One region of the Marinicrinis sediminis genome, then DNA from elsewhere that is predicted to be linked to it. Evidence: riboswitches for the same ligand, from Rfam matches in the RefSeq annotation. Region 1 holds a riboswitch; the other holds the start of a gene.

Evidence for each region. A riboswitch is a leader RNA that binds a small molecule or an ion and turns the genes downstream of it on or off. The one in region 1 is predicted to bind thiamine pyrophosphate.
Region 2: another riboswitch for thiamine pyrophosphate. It lies ahead of ACFSUC_RS03205 (ABC transporter substrate-binding protein); the one in region 1 lies ahead of ACFSUC_RS06510 (thiazole synthase).

The regions. Positions count from the first base shown of each region.
Region 1 covers NZ_JBHUMM010000010.1:99,040-105,063, forward strand. Annotated here, with positions in the region: gene ACFSUC_RS06500 (5-oxoprolinase subunit C family protein) at 1-544, shown strand, start outside; gene thiH (2-iminoacetate synthase ThiH) at 501-1,622, opposite strand; gene ACFSUC_RS06510 (thiazole synthase) at 1,630-2,421, opposite strand; TPP riboswitch at 2,544-2,650, opposite strand; gene ACFSUC_RS06515 (5-oxoprolinase subunit PxpA) at 2,960-3,721, shown strand; gene ACFSUC_RS06520 (gamma-glutamylcyclotransferase family protein) at 3,725-4,291, shown strand; gene ACFSUC_RS06525 (oxidoreductase) at 4,334-5,008, shown strand; gene ACFSUC_RS06530 (hypothetical protein) at 5,080-5,313, shown strand; gene ACFSUC_RS06535 (glycosyltransferase family 4 protein) at 5,334-6,024, opposite strand, start outside.
Region 2 covers NZ_JBHUMM010000005.1:34,092-40,115, reverse strand. Annotated here, with positions in the region: gene ACFSUC_RS03225 (TatD family hydrolase) at 1-663, opposite strand, end outside; gene ACFSUC_RS03220 (ABC transporter ATP-binding protein) at 660-1,442, opposite strand; gene ACFSUC_RS03215 (ABC transporter permease) at 1,481-2,266, opposite strand; gene ACFSUC_RS03210 (MTH1187 family thiamine-binding protein) at 2,263-2,553, opposite strand; gene ACFSUC_RS03205 (ABC transporter substrate-binding protein) at 2,572-3,678, opposite strand; TPP riboswitch at 3,818-3,929, opposite strand; gene adhE (bifunctional acetaldehyde-CoA/alcohol dehydrogenase) at 4,310-6,024, shown strand, end outside.

The sequences.
Region 1 (6,024 bases):
CCCGCCATGCATCGGGAGACGAGCAATCCGAACGGATAGGCTGTACCGTCCGTCATGGCGCGTCCCCATTCTGGATTGGAAGGAGCCTGAACCGGTCATTCGGGTCATGGAGGGACGGGAGATCGATTCATTTCCCAAGCGCAGCAGAGAGAAGCTGAAGTCAACCGACTTTCGAATTTTGCCGCAGTCGGATCGGATGGGCTACCGGCTAGAGGGCAGTCCGCTACACCCGTTGGCTTCGTTTCAGATGAAGACAGAACCGGTGACAGTCGGGACGGTTCAGGTGCCGCCAAACGGGCAGCCTGTCATTTTGATGGCGGACGGTCAGGCGACTGGCGGGTATCCGCGCATCGCCCAGGTGGCCTCGGTGGATGTGCCGGTTTTGGCGCAGCTGCCCCCAGGCACATCCATTCGTTTTGCCTGGGTCTCGGTCACAGAGGCGGAGCAGTTATGGCTGCAAAGGGAAGCAGAACTGGAAGCACTCACCCGAGCCTTGGCGCTCAAGGGGAGGCTTGGGGATAAAGATTGCAGCCGTCTTTTCTGACTGGCTGATAGCCTTTCTCCTTAATCGCTCTGCAAACCTGGGCCACCGTTCGGGTATCGGAGATTTCAAATTGCCCCGGTGTTTCTGAAGCCAGCGCATAACCCCCAACAGCGGTGGAAGAGGCGGCAGACATTTTCGTGACACCAAGTGGCAGCAACTGATCGCGAAGCGCTGCCCGTTCCCTGGTGGAGAGGGTGATGCCAGAGGCAGGCATGAAGAGTCGATAAGCGAGCATGATCTGGGTGAGCAGGCGATCATCAACAGGATGGGCAGGTTGAAAAGAGCCGAGGTGAGGGCGAATTCTAGGAAAAGCCATCTGTATGGCCGTTTCTAAATAACGAGACTGCAGCGTCCGGGCATGCAGGCCGGCTGTAAAGGCTTCGGTTCGTGCATCACCCAAACCGAGAAGGGCACCGATGGTGACCGAAGGGATGCCTGCGGAACACGCTCTTTCCGGTGTATCGATTCGCGTGCGATAGTGTCGCTTGGGCCCTTTCAGGTGCAGCTTGGCATAGAGGTGTGGATCATATACCTCCTGATACACGGTCAAGCCCTCGACCCCGCATTTTGCCAATGCTTCATATTCAGCGGTTTGCAGCGGCTGTACCTCCAGGGAGACGGAAGGGAACCAGGTGGACAATGCGCGCACACAGCGCTGGAAGTAGGCGGCAGAAGCCTGCAAGGGAGACTCACCGCTCAGCAGCAGAACATGGCGCAATCCGGCCTGATGCAACAAAGCGGCTTCTTTTTCGAGCTGTTGCGGCTCCAGTTGTTTTCTGGGGAAATCATGGACGACACTGAAACTGCAATACGTACAATGATTGACACAATGATCGGACACATAGAGTGGAGCATATAGCAAGATGGCGCGACCAAAGTGCTGAATCGTCAGCTGGTGCGCCTTTTGGGCCATCGGCTCCAGGTAAGGCTCTGCGGCTGGAGAGAGCAGAGCCAGATAGTCCTGCTCGTCCAGATGGGACTTCAGCAGCGCTTTCTCGACATCGCGTGCATGCATGTTAGCCATGATCGTGCTGAGTGGCCTGGACTGGAGGGCAGTGCAGGTTTCATAGAAGCCCATGGATGAATCAGCTCCTTTCACCTAGAAATCCTGTCAGGGGAGAAGAAGCTTGGGCTTGAGCAGATGCGGATACCGGACCGAGCCCGGCGAGATGGGCTTTGCGTCCGGCCTGTACGGCGAGATGAAAAGCCTCTGCCATGAGGACGGGATGCCGGGCGGTGGCAATGGCAGTATTGACCAGTACCGCTGCTGCTCCCATTTCCATTGCCAGTCCAGCATCAGACGGTCTTCCGATGCCTGCATCGACAATAACGGGAAGGCGAGCCTCCATGATCATGATCTGAATCAGTTCTTTCATTTGCAAGCCCCGATTGGAACCGATCGGAGCGCCGAGCGGCATTACAGCTGCGGCCCCTGCCTCTTCCAGTTGCCTCGCTGCCATCAGATCGGGCGACATATAGGGAAGCACAATGAAGCCTTCCTTCACTAATCTTTCTGAAGCCCGAATCGTTTCCAGATTGTCCGGGAGCAAATATTTCTGATCACGAATCACCTCGATTTTGACCCAGTTGCCCATCCCGGCTGCCTGTGCCAGTCTGGCTATGCGAACGGCTTCTTCCGCATTTCGGGCACCGGAGGTGTTGGGCAGCAAGATGGTGTTATCCGGCAGATGATGCAGGATCGAATCCTCCGTTTCTGACCATTCGGCTCGTCGCACGGCGACGGTGATGACCTGTGATTGCGCAGCCTGCAAGGTGTCTTTCATCGTTTGCATATGGCCGTATTTGCCGGTGCCAAGCCATAGACGATTCGTGATCGGTGTGTCGCCGATGAGTAGGGTATCGCGCGTATCCATCATGGTATTTTCATCCTTTCCAAGGAAAATGGGACACAAAAAACAGCTTACCGGCGCGGGCAAGCTGGGAGCGGTCACGGTCGGGTCTCGGACGAACAGACAGCACGTCACGATGAACGGAGTGAAACAGATCGGGACAGCTTTCCTACGCTGGTACGAACCAGATCAGGTACAAGGGTTGGATACTTCCTCTCAGCCGTCGGCAAAGCGCCGGGCACCCCTAGCTGTATCGTTGTCATATGTAACGCAATCGTACTATGCCAGACAGTGGGAAGCAAGATCATTTGCGAGTTGTTGACAAACTGTCAGAGGTAAGTGAGAACGGGATCACAATGAGGATAAACGGGGATAGATGGGAAGAAACGAGGATAAGTGGATATAAATCGGGACAGATCAGGAGAGAGAGGGTAATAGACAGAGACTGAAAGGGACAGAAAGGGACAGATGGGGATAGAAAGGAATAATCGAAACGGTTAAAGAATCAAGTCGATGTCATGTATGACGATTATCCAGAGAGGAAAGAAAAGGAGGAGGAGGATTCATGCGATTGAACATCGATCTGAACTGCGATTTGGGCGAGAGTTTTGGCGTTTATCAGATGGGTCAGGATGCAGACATATTGCCGTGGATCACGTCCGCGAATATCGCCTGTGCCTTTCATGCCGGTGATCCTTCTGTGATGAAGCGCACGGTGAAAGCGTGTGTCCAGCATGAGATTCATATCGGTGCGCATCCCGGCCTGCCTGATCTGCAAGGCTTCGGACGGCGGGAAATGCAGGTTACGGCAGAGGAAGTCTATGACATGATCGTGTATCAAGTCGGGGCCTTGCGGGCGTTTGTGCAGATTGAAGGGGCGCGCCTTCATCATGTGAAGCCGCACGGGGCGCTCTACAATATGGCAGCCAGACAGCCGGAGCTAGCAGCGGCGGTGGCAGCGGCTGTCTATGATGTGGATCGGGAACTTGTGCTGTATGGACTGGCCGGTAGTGAGTTGATCGAACAGGGAAGGAAGCGGGGTCTGCGGGTAGCTCGCGAAATATTCGCAGATCGCATGTATGAAGACGATGGCGCCTTGACGCCAAGATCGCTGCCGGGGGCCGTGATTCATGATGCCCAGCAGGCCATTTCACAGGTGATGTCCATTCTGGAACGGAAGGAAGTCATGAGCAGAAGAGGCCTTGTGGTGCCACTTGAAGCGGATACAGTCTGTGTGCATGGAGATAATGAGCAGGCATTGGTCTTTGTGCAGGGACTGCACCAAGGCTTGACAGAAGCGGGATTGCTGGTTAAAGGGGAGAAGTAGACTGTGGCTACTTGGCAAGATTCCGTCGTATCGGTTTTCGTATATGGAACGCTCCTTCAGGGCGAATGCAATCATCACCTGGTCAATACTCATCTACGGGCGTTGGAAGCAGGACAGATATACGGTACGCTCGTGCATCTCGGTCCCTATCCCGGTCTGTTGCTGTTGGACGAGGAGAAGGTTATGCAATCGCGGCAGGCAGCCAAGGTCTCTGAGTTCAAGCAGACCTCTCAGGAGACTTCTCTGGCGGCTCAGACGGCTCAGAATTCGCAAGCAAGGCGGATCTCCCAGCAGACGCCGACCTTACAAAAAGCGCGGACCTTACACGCTTCGTCAGCCAAAGGGATTGTGCATGGTGAATGGTTGACGTTAAATAAAGAAGCGTTGTCTGTGCTGGATGCATTGGAGGACTATTTTGGGCCAGCGCATCCAGATAATGAATACGACCGTGTCTGGATTCAGGATGTCAGCCGTGCAAGGGAGGGCTGGGTGTATGTGTGGAGAGCGCATAGACATGCTCCGTTGATTCCAAGCGGGTCATGGCGCAGGCGATCGACAGCCCATTCCTGATTGTGCAGCGATTGATAAATAAGAAAAGAAAGAGGGATGGTTATGAAGAGAGCGATTCTGGCCGGAGCGAGTGGTTTGGTAGGCGGACATTTGCTGGAACTGATGCTGGCTGACAATCGTTATGATGAAGTTGTATTGCTTGGAAGAAGAGAGCTACCCCTGCAACATTCGAAGCTGGTCCAGCGAAAGGTGGATTTTGAAAAGCTTCATGAGCTGGAGATATCCTTCGCACAGGCTGATGTTTACTGTACGCTTGGCACAACGATCAAGAAAGCAGGGTCTCAGGATGCATTTCGCCAGGTAGATTATGTGTACCCCTACGCGCTAGCTCAAAAAGCGAAGGAAGAGGAAGCCAGTCAATTTCTCATCATTACGGCACTGGGCGCAAATGCCAGCTCCGGTGTGTTTTACAATCGGGTGAAAGGCGAGCTGGAGAAAGCTCTTCAGCAGATGAAGCTTCGTTCGCTGCATATTTTCAGACCTTCTCTGCTTCTTGGAGACCGAAAGGAATTCCGACTGGGTGAGCGTGCGGGTGCCGTCATCGGTAAGGGCATTTCCTTTGCCATGACTGGCAAACTGAGACGATACAGACCGATTCAGGCCATGACTGTCGCCTGTGCGATGTACAATGTAGCTACAACCGAATCGATGGGGATGCGCGCGTATGAATCGGATGAGATTGAGAAGTTGGGAAAAACAGGTCGAGAGCTTGTCTGACTGGTCATTCAGTCCCCTTTGTAGTAAGGTTGACAGGAAAACGAATAATCTACGGGGAAGAGGTGACTCGAATGCTGTTGGTCAGATTGATCATGGCAGGATTGGTGGTTTTGCTCGTGATTGGCGCGTACTCGGTGGTTAAAAGCGTTCGATCCTATATGAAGCAGGCCAAACAAGGCATTGAAGCTTGTCCGGCCTGTGAACAGATGATATCGGTGCCCAGGGACGTGGCGAATTGTCCCAAGTGCGAGGTGAAGTTGGGAAGGAACAAGGACGGTTCCCTGCTGATTCGGCTGAATGATTAGCCAGTACGGCCTGGTCCGGGTCAGGGAGAAGCTGGAGAAGACAGGAGTGTACGAAAGAGCTGTTCGTAGTTGCGTACCATCCGTTCTGCGGTAAAGTATACTTTTTGAGTTTGCAGCTTTTCCAGTTCGACCTGAATCATACTGGCCTCATCTCTTTGAAACTGACATATAGCGTCGCGCATTTCTCCTGGCTGGTATGGATCGAACTGATATTTATAATCTCCGACAATCTCCTGAATCCCACCGCCGTTAGAAGAAATCAGGGTAATGCCTTCATCGATGGCTTCTAATATGACATAGCCGAACGGTTCATACAGAGAAGGCACGATCAAGGCATCCAGCGACTGCAAGAAAGCGTCCCTTCTGGTTCCGCTACACCACCCCATGAACCGGACCTGCGATTGCAGGTTCGCCGCTTCGATATATTGCAACACCGCAGACAAATGTTCCGGGTCTTCTCCCCCGCAGGCGATGTGCAGCTCGAAGTTTAATCCTTTTAGCTCCTTGAGCGCTTCTAGTAATCCTTTTCGGTAGTCCAGGCGACCTAAAAATCCGAAAATAGTTCTTTCCTCTCTTACTTCTCTTAGTTCTCCTAATTGACTTGCCTCACTTAATTCTCTTGTTTCACTTGCATGGGTCGAGTGTGAGATTTCTTTGAAATTCATCCCGTTATGGATCACGACCGCCTTGCTTTCCAGATCCGGATATATG
Region 2 (6,024 bases), on a different contig from region 1:
GAAAGCTTGTTCAAAAGGCCATGGACCATCCGTCTCCAGCATGAGGTGATCCGGCGAATAGGCCCGAACACTGCTTGCTGCGCTGTCTTCATAGCAAACCTCCGGATTGAAGGAGATCATATAGCCATTTTGCAGCATGCGTTCCGTCGTTTTCTTACTGCCCTTGTACCAGTGAAAATGTGCACGCTGAATGGAGTGCTTCTCCAGCAGGTCACAGACTTGGTCAGCATCTTCGTATACGGCATGCAGCGCCAGTGGCAGCTGGCATTCAGCGGCCAGACGGATACACGCTTCCAGCCATTCCAGATAGGGCTCTTCGCTAAAGGCTTCTCCCCGGCCCTGCTTCTCCATGCGAAGAAAGTAGGGAAGGCCTACCTCTCCGATGGCGGCTGCGACATGCTGATGCTCACGCATCCATTGCAGCAGGTCCGACTGCGCCTCGTCGCCAGGAAGCGACTGCTCGGGATGCAGCCCAAAGCACGGAAAAACGAGATCAGGGTGAGCCTGTGCAATCGCAAGATTGCGTTTGCAGCTTTCCATATCCTTGGAGACCGTGATCCAGGCATCCACCTGTTCTGCTTTGCCTTCTTTCAGGATGCGGTCGAGTTCATCATCTGTGTACATATCCAGATGGACGTGGCTGTCAATGACTTTGGCTTTCATGCGGTCGGTTCTCCTTTCAGGCGTTGATAGAGACGATGTTTGTGGGCAGCAAAATCAGGGTCCAGAACCAGTTCGTCGGTTCTCGGTCTGGAGAAAGGCACCTTCAGCTCTTCGATGATTCGGCCAGGTCTTGCTGACATGACATAGATACGATCAGAGAGAAACAGGGCTTCATCTATACTGTGAGTAATGAAGAGTATCGTTCTGCGATGGACTTCCCAGATACGGATCAGCCATTGCTGCATCTCCTGACGGGTCATCGCGTCAAGCGCGGAGAACGGTTCGTCCAGCAGCATCAATTCCTGCGGGCTCATCAAGGCTCTGACAAAGGCAACCCGCTGTTGCATTCCACCGGAGAGTTGATGGGGATAGTGCTGCTCATATTCGGCGAGTCCGGCCTGTTTCAGCCATTCACTGGCTCGCGAACGCGCCTCACTGCCGGCTGTACCAGAAATTTCTGCCGCAAGCAGTACATTGTCCAGCACCGATCGCCAGGGCAGCAAAGCGGGCTGCTGAGGCATATAGCTGATATGACCGCTCTTGCCAGTGGAGGCCTCTCCTTGAATCATTACCTCGCCCGTGACGGGACGAATCAATCCGCCGATGATTTGAAAGAGCGTACTTTTTCCGCAGCCGGAAGGACCGAGCAGGGTAATGAATTCACCCTTCTGAATGTGAAGTTGAATGTCTTGCAGTACAGGTGTGTTTTCCCGATCCATTTGAAATTGATGGGAGAGCTGCCCGATGCGTAAGAGGGCATGGGAGTCAGATTCAGTCATCGGAGTTCACTTCCTTTATAAGTCGTCGGACGAAGAGGCTATACATTCGGCTCAGAATGCTTCCATTTCAGCGTGACCGCTTCGATTCCCTTGATCAGGCTAATCATCAGCAGGCTGAGCAATACAATAATGAAGAAACAGACAAACACACGATCGACCTGAAAGCCCGACTGGGAGATTTTCATGTAGGCGGCGATTCCCTGCTGTCTGCCTGCTGCAGACCATTCAGCAAATACGGCGCCCATTACACTGTACGTAGAAGAGATTTTAAGTCCGGAGAAGAGACTGGGCAGACCGTATGGGAATTCGAGCTTGGTGAAGAATTGCCAGCGACTGGCGCCAGACATGCGCATATACGACAGCATCATGCGATCCGTTTGGGCAAATCCGCTCAGGCCGGAAATCGCGACCGGAAAAAAACAGACCAGCGTAATAATAATGAGATGGGGTGCCTGATTGAATCCGAACCAGATGGCCAGCAGCGGGGCCAGCGCGATGATGGGAATATTCTGCGATACAATCAGGTACGGGTATAGCAGCCGATGGGTAAACGGAATCAGATGCATCAGCACCGCGGTCGTGATGCCGATCCCTGAGCCAATGGCAAACCCGATCAGCACCCGCTTCACAGTGTTTCCTGTCTTCTCCATGAGCGTGCCAAAATCCTGAACAAATGTGACCCCGATTTCACTGGGCATAGGCAGTATATAGGAAGGAACAGAAATCCAGTCGAGCCGAATGCCCCATTCCCAGCACATAAGGAGAAGGATGGCCGCTGTGCATGCTGGCCATCCTTTTTGCAATCCCTTTTTCCATTTCTTCATCGATATTTCTCCGTCAGCACATCCATGGATGCTCCTTCAGGATTGTAATAAATCTTGACCTGGGAAATCACGTTCGGCGATCCCATTTCAATCATCGCTTCGTTCATGCGCTGGATAATGTTCATACAATCTGAAAGCTCACCTTCCATCGTCGTTTCCAGCGGGTGGACTTCATATTTAATACCGGACTGATGGATGATTTCGATCGCTCTGTCTACATAGGGGATGACATCCTCGCCATCCTTCGTTTTCGGGATAATCTGAATACTTACAAGTGCGTTAGCCATGGTGACATGCTCCTCTCGTTATTCACCCTGTGCAGGCAAAAAGTCGTTGGTATACGCTTTGCTGATATCCATCGGCTTTTCCAGCAGTTCATTGTCTAGCATCCACTGAGTATAGTTGTTCCAAACGGATTCTTTCTGTTCACCCCAGCGCGGTGCGTCCGCCTGGTATTGATCTGCGAGCCACTCTTGACTGGCTTTGACAAGCTCTGCGTTCAGCTCAGGTTCAGCTTCAATCAGAATCTCAGCGGCTTTGTCCGGTTCACGCATGGCGAACTCATAGCCTTCGGTTGTTGCGTTCATGAAAGATTGGACCAGTTCAGGTTGCTCGGCAATGAGATTTTCGTTGGTGATCAGCACTGGCGTATAATAATCCAGTTCTTCTGCATAGTCCTGCAAATAAATCATGTCAATGGATTTGCCGCGAAGTTCGGCCTCAATGCCCGTCCAAGCATAGAAAATCCATGCAAAATCAATATCGCGCTCCGTGGCAGCGAAAAAGTCGCTGTCGCCAAGTGAAATGAAATCTACCTTGCTTACATCCGCACCTTCTGTGCGCATGAGGGAATCCATTACCTGTTCTTCAACTGGACTGCCCCAGCCTCCGTAGGTTTTGCCTTCAAAGTCTTTTGGTGATTTGATATTTTTCTCTACCGGAGCGGCAAAGCCGGAAGTGTTGTGCTGAATAACAGCGGCAATCGATACGATTGGCAGCTCGCTTCCTGTCCGTGCATAGGTGACTTCCTCCTGGTAGCTGACACCGAAATCTGCCTGACCGGCCGCTACAAGATTCGCAGCACCAGCATCGCCAGGCTGGATGATCTCAACCTCGAGTCCGGCTTCTTCATAATATTCATTCGCTTGCGCGACATAGAGACCGGTATGATTCGTATTCGGTGTCCAGTCGAGGACAACGGTTACCTTTTGTTTCTCTTTCTTCTCATTTGAATCTGTGGCGGAGTCAGTGTTTTCTTCATCGTTATGGCCATTAGCCGCGGCCTCGTTCTGGTTCTCAGACTGCGTATTGGTTGCCTCTCCATTCTCGTTGTTGCCTTGTCCGCATGCGGCGAGCAGGGACAGCATCAGGACCGCAATCAGCATTAGAATACCGGATCGTTTTGTCATCATGTTCATTAGTTGAATTCTCTCCTTTATCTATATAGGTATGCATACATAAAATCTTGACACGAAAAACACATAGATCACCATACAAAAAAGACGCCTCCCGCAGGAAGCGCCTCACGATTGTGTTTGAAAACAGTCATGATTAATAACAGGCTTCGCTCCCTACGCTGGCATTACCCAGATCAGGTGAAGGGTATGTGTCTTAAAGGGACACGATTCTCAGCCGGCCAATTCCAGCACCCCCGCATGTATCGTATATGGTGATATGCACCTTTTGAAGATTTCGTTACCATTATATCGACAAAATCAGCGGATGTCTACCAGTCGTCACGTTTCGTTCTCAGTTCATGTGAGTCAGCTCACAGTGTTTCCCGGCCTGGAGGATTACAATTAACAAAGTTTCGGATGTTCATATCATAAAATGAAATGACAAATCGTGATCAAGGTGCAGCAGTAAGGGAAAGACCTCCCATACTTTGTGAAAGTTTTCACAAAAAAGACACACAATCACGCGTTTGCGTTCAGGCGTTGTGACAATTGTCATAGTGAGTCCATCGAAAAAAAACTAAGATAGAGTCATAAAGAACACGCACCATGATGTGAGCGTTCGATTATCCAATAGGAGGCGGAGAACATGAATGTGACAGAGAAAAAAGCAAACGAGCAACAAACAGCTCAGAAGCAAGTCGATGTGTTGATGAATAATGCAAAGAAGGCCCTGGAAGAATTCATGAAGCTGGATCAGGAGCAGGTTGACGAGATCGTCAAACAAATGGCGCTCGCAGGTCTTGATCGTCACATGGAACTGGCCAAAATGGCTGTTACCGAAACGGGTCGCGGCGTTTATGAAGACAAGATCACCAAAAACATCTTTGCTACAGAATATATTTACCACAGCATTAAATATGACAAAACCGTTGGCGTCATTGCTGACAATCCATATGAGAACTACAAGCAGGTTGCGGAGCCAGTTGGGATCGTTGCAGGGGTAACGCCGGTAACGAACCCGACATCGACCACGATGTTTAAATCCCTGATCTCTGCAAAAACAAGAAACCCGATTATCTTTGCTTTCCATCCATCTGCTCAAAAATGTAGCGCTGAAGCCGCAAAAACGGTTTATGAAGCAGCAGTGAAAGCAGGAGCGCCAGAACATATCATTCAATGGGTAGAGGTTCCTTCCCTGGAAGCGACGCAATACTTGATGAATCATGCCGATACTGCACTGGTTCTGGCAACAGGTGGATCAGGCATGGTGAAATCCGCATACAGCACAGGTAAGCCGGCTCTCGGTGTTGGTCCTGGTAACGTACCATGCTTCATTGAAAAGACAGCCAACATTGAACAGGCTACAACCGATCTGGTACTGTCCAAAACGTTTGACAACGGGATGATCTGTGCATCTGAGCAGGCAGTCATTCTGGAAGAGCCAATTTACAATCAGGCGAAGAAATTGCTGCAAGAGCATGGCTGCTACTTCCTGAACAAAGAGGAAACAGAAAAAGTAAGCGGTCTGGTTATCAAGAAAGATTCCTGTGCCGTCAATGGCGTGATTGTGGGTCAGCCGGCGCATAAAATCGCAGAAATGGCTGGCGTAAAGGTTCCGGAAACGACAAAAGTGCTAATTGCGGAATTGCAGGGCGTGGGTGAGAAATTCCCGTTGTCTGCAGAGAAACTGAGCCCGGTACTGGCTTGCTATAAAGTGAAGACCGCAGAGCAGGGAATCGAGCGGGCCGCTGAAATCGTACAGTTTGGCGGAATGGGTCACTCTTCGGTTATCCACTCCAACGATCAGGCTGTCATCGATGCCTTCTCCAAGCGTCTGCAAACTGGACGTATTATCATTAACTCCCCGTCTACGCACGGTGCAATTGGTGACATCTACAACACGAACTTGCCTTCCCTGACACTGGGCTGCGGTTCTTATGGTCACAATTCCACAACATCCAACGTAACGGCGGTGAATCTCATTAACGTGAAACGCGTAGCGTATCGTACAGTGAACATGCAATGGTTCAAAATTCCGAACAAAGTCTACTTTGAAAAAGGATCTACCCAATATCTCGCCAAAATGCCGGACATCACTCGTGTCATGATCGTAACCGATCCGATGATGGTAAAACTGGGCTATGTAGAGAGAGTCGAATACTATCTGCGCAAGCGTCAGAATCCAGTTGCGATTGAAGTCTTCAGCGATGTAGAGCCGGATCCATCTGTGACGACCGTGGAACGCGGAACCGAAATGATGCGCCAGTTCCAGCCGGATTGCATTATCACCATTGGTGGCGGATCTCCGATGGATGCTGCGAAAGCCATGTGGTTGTTCTATGAATATCCGGATACCAACTT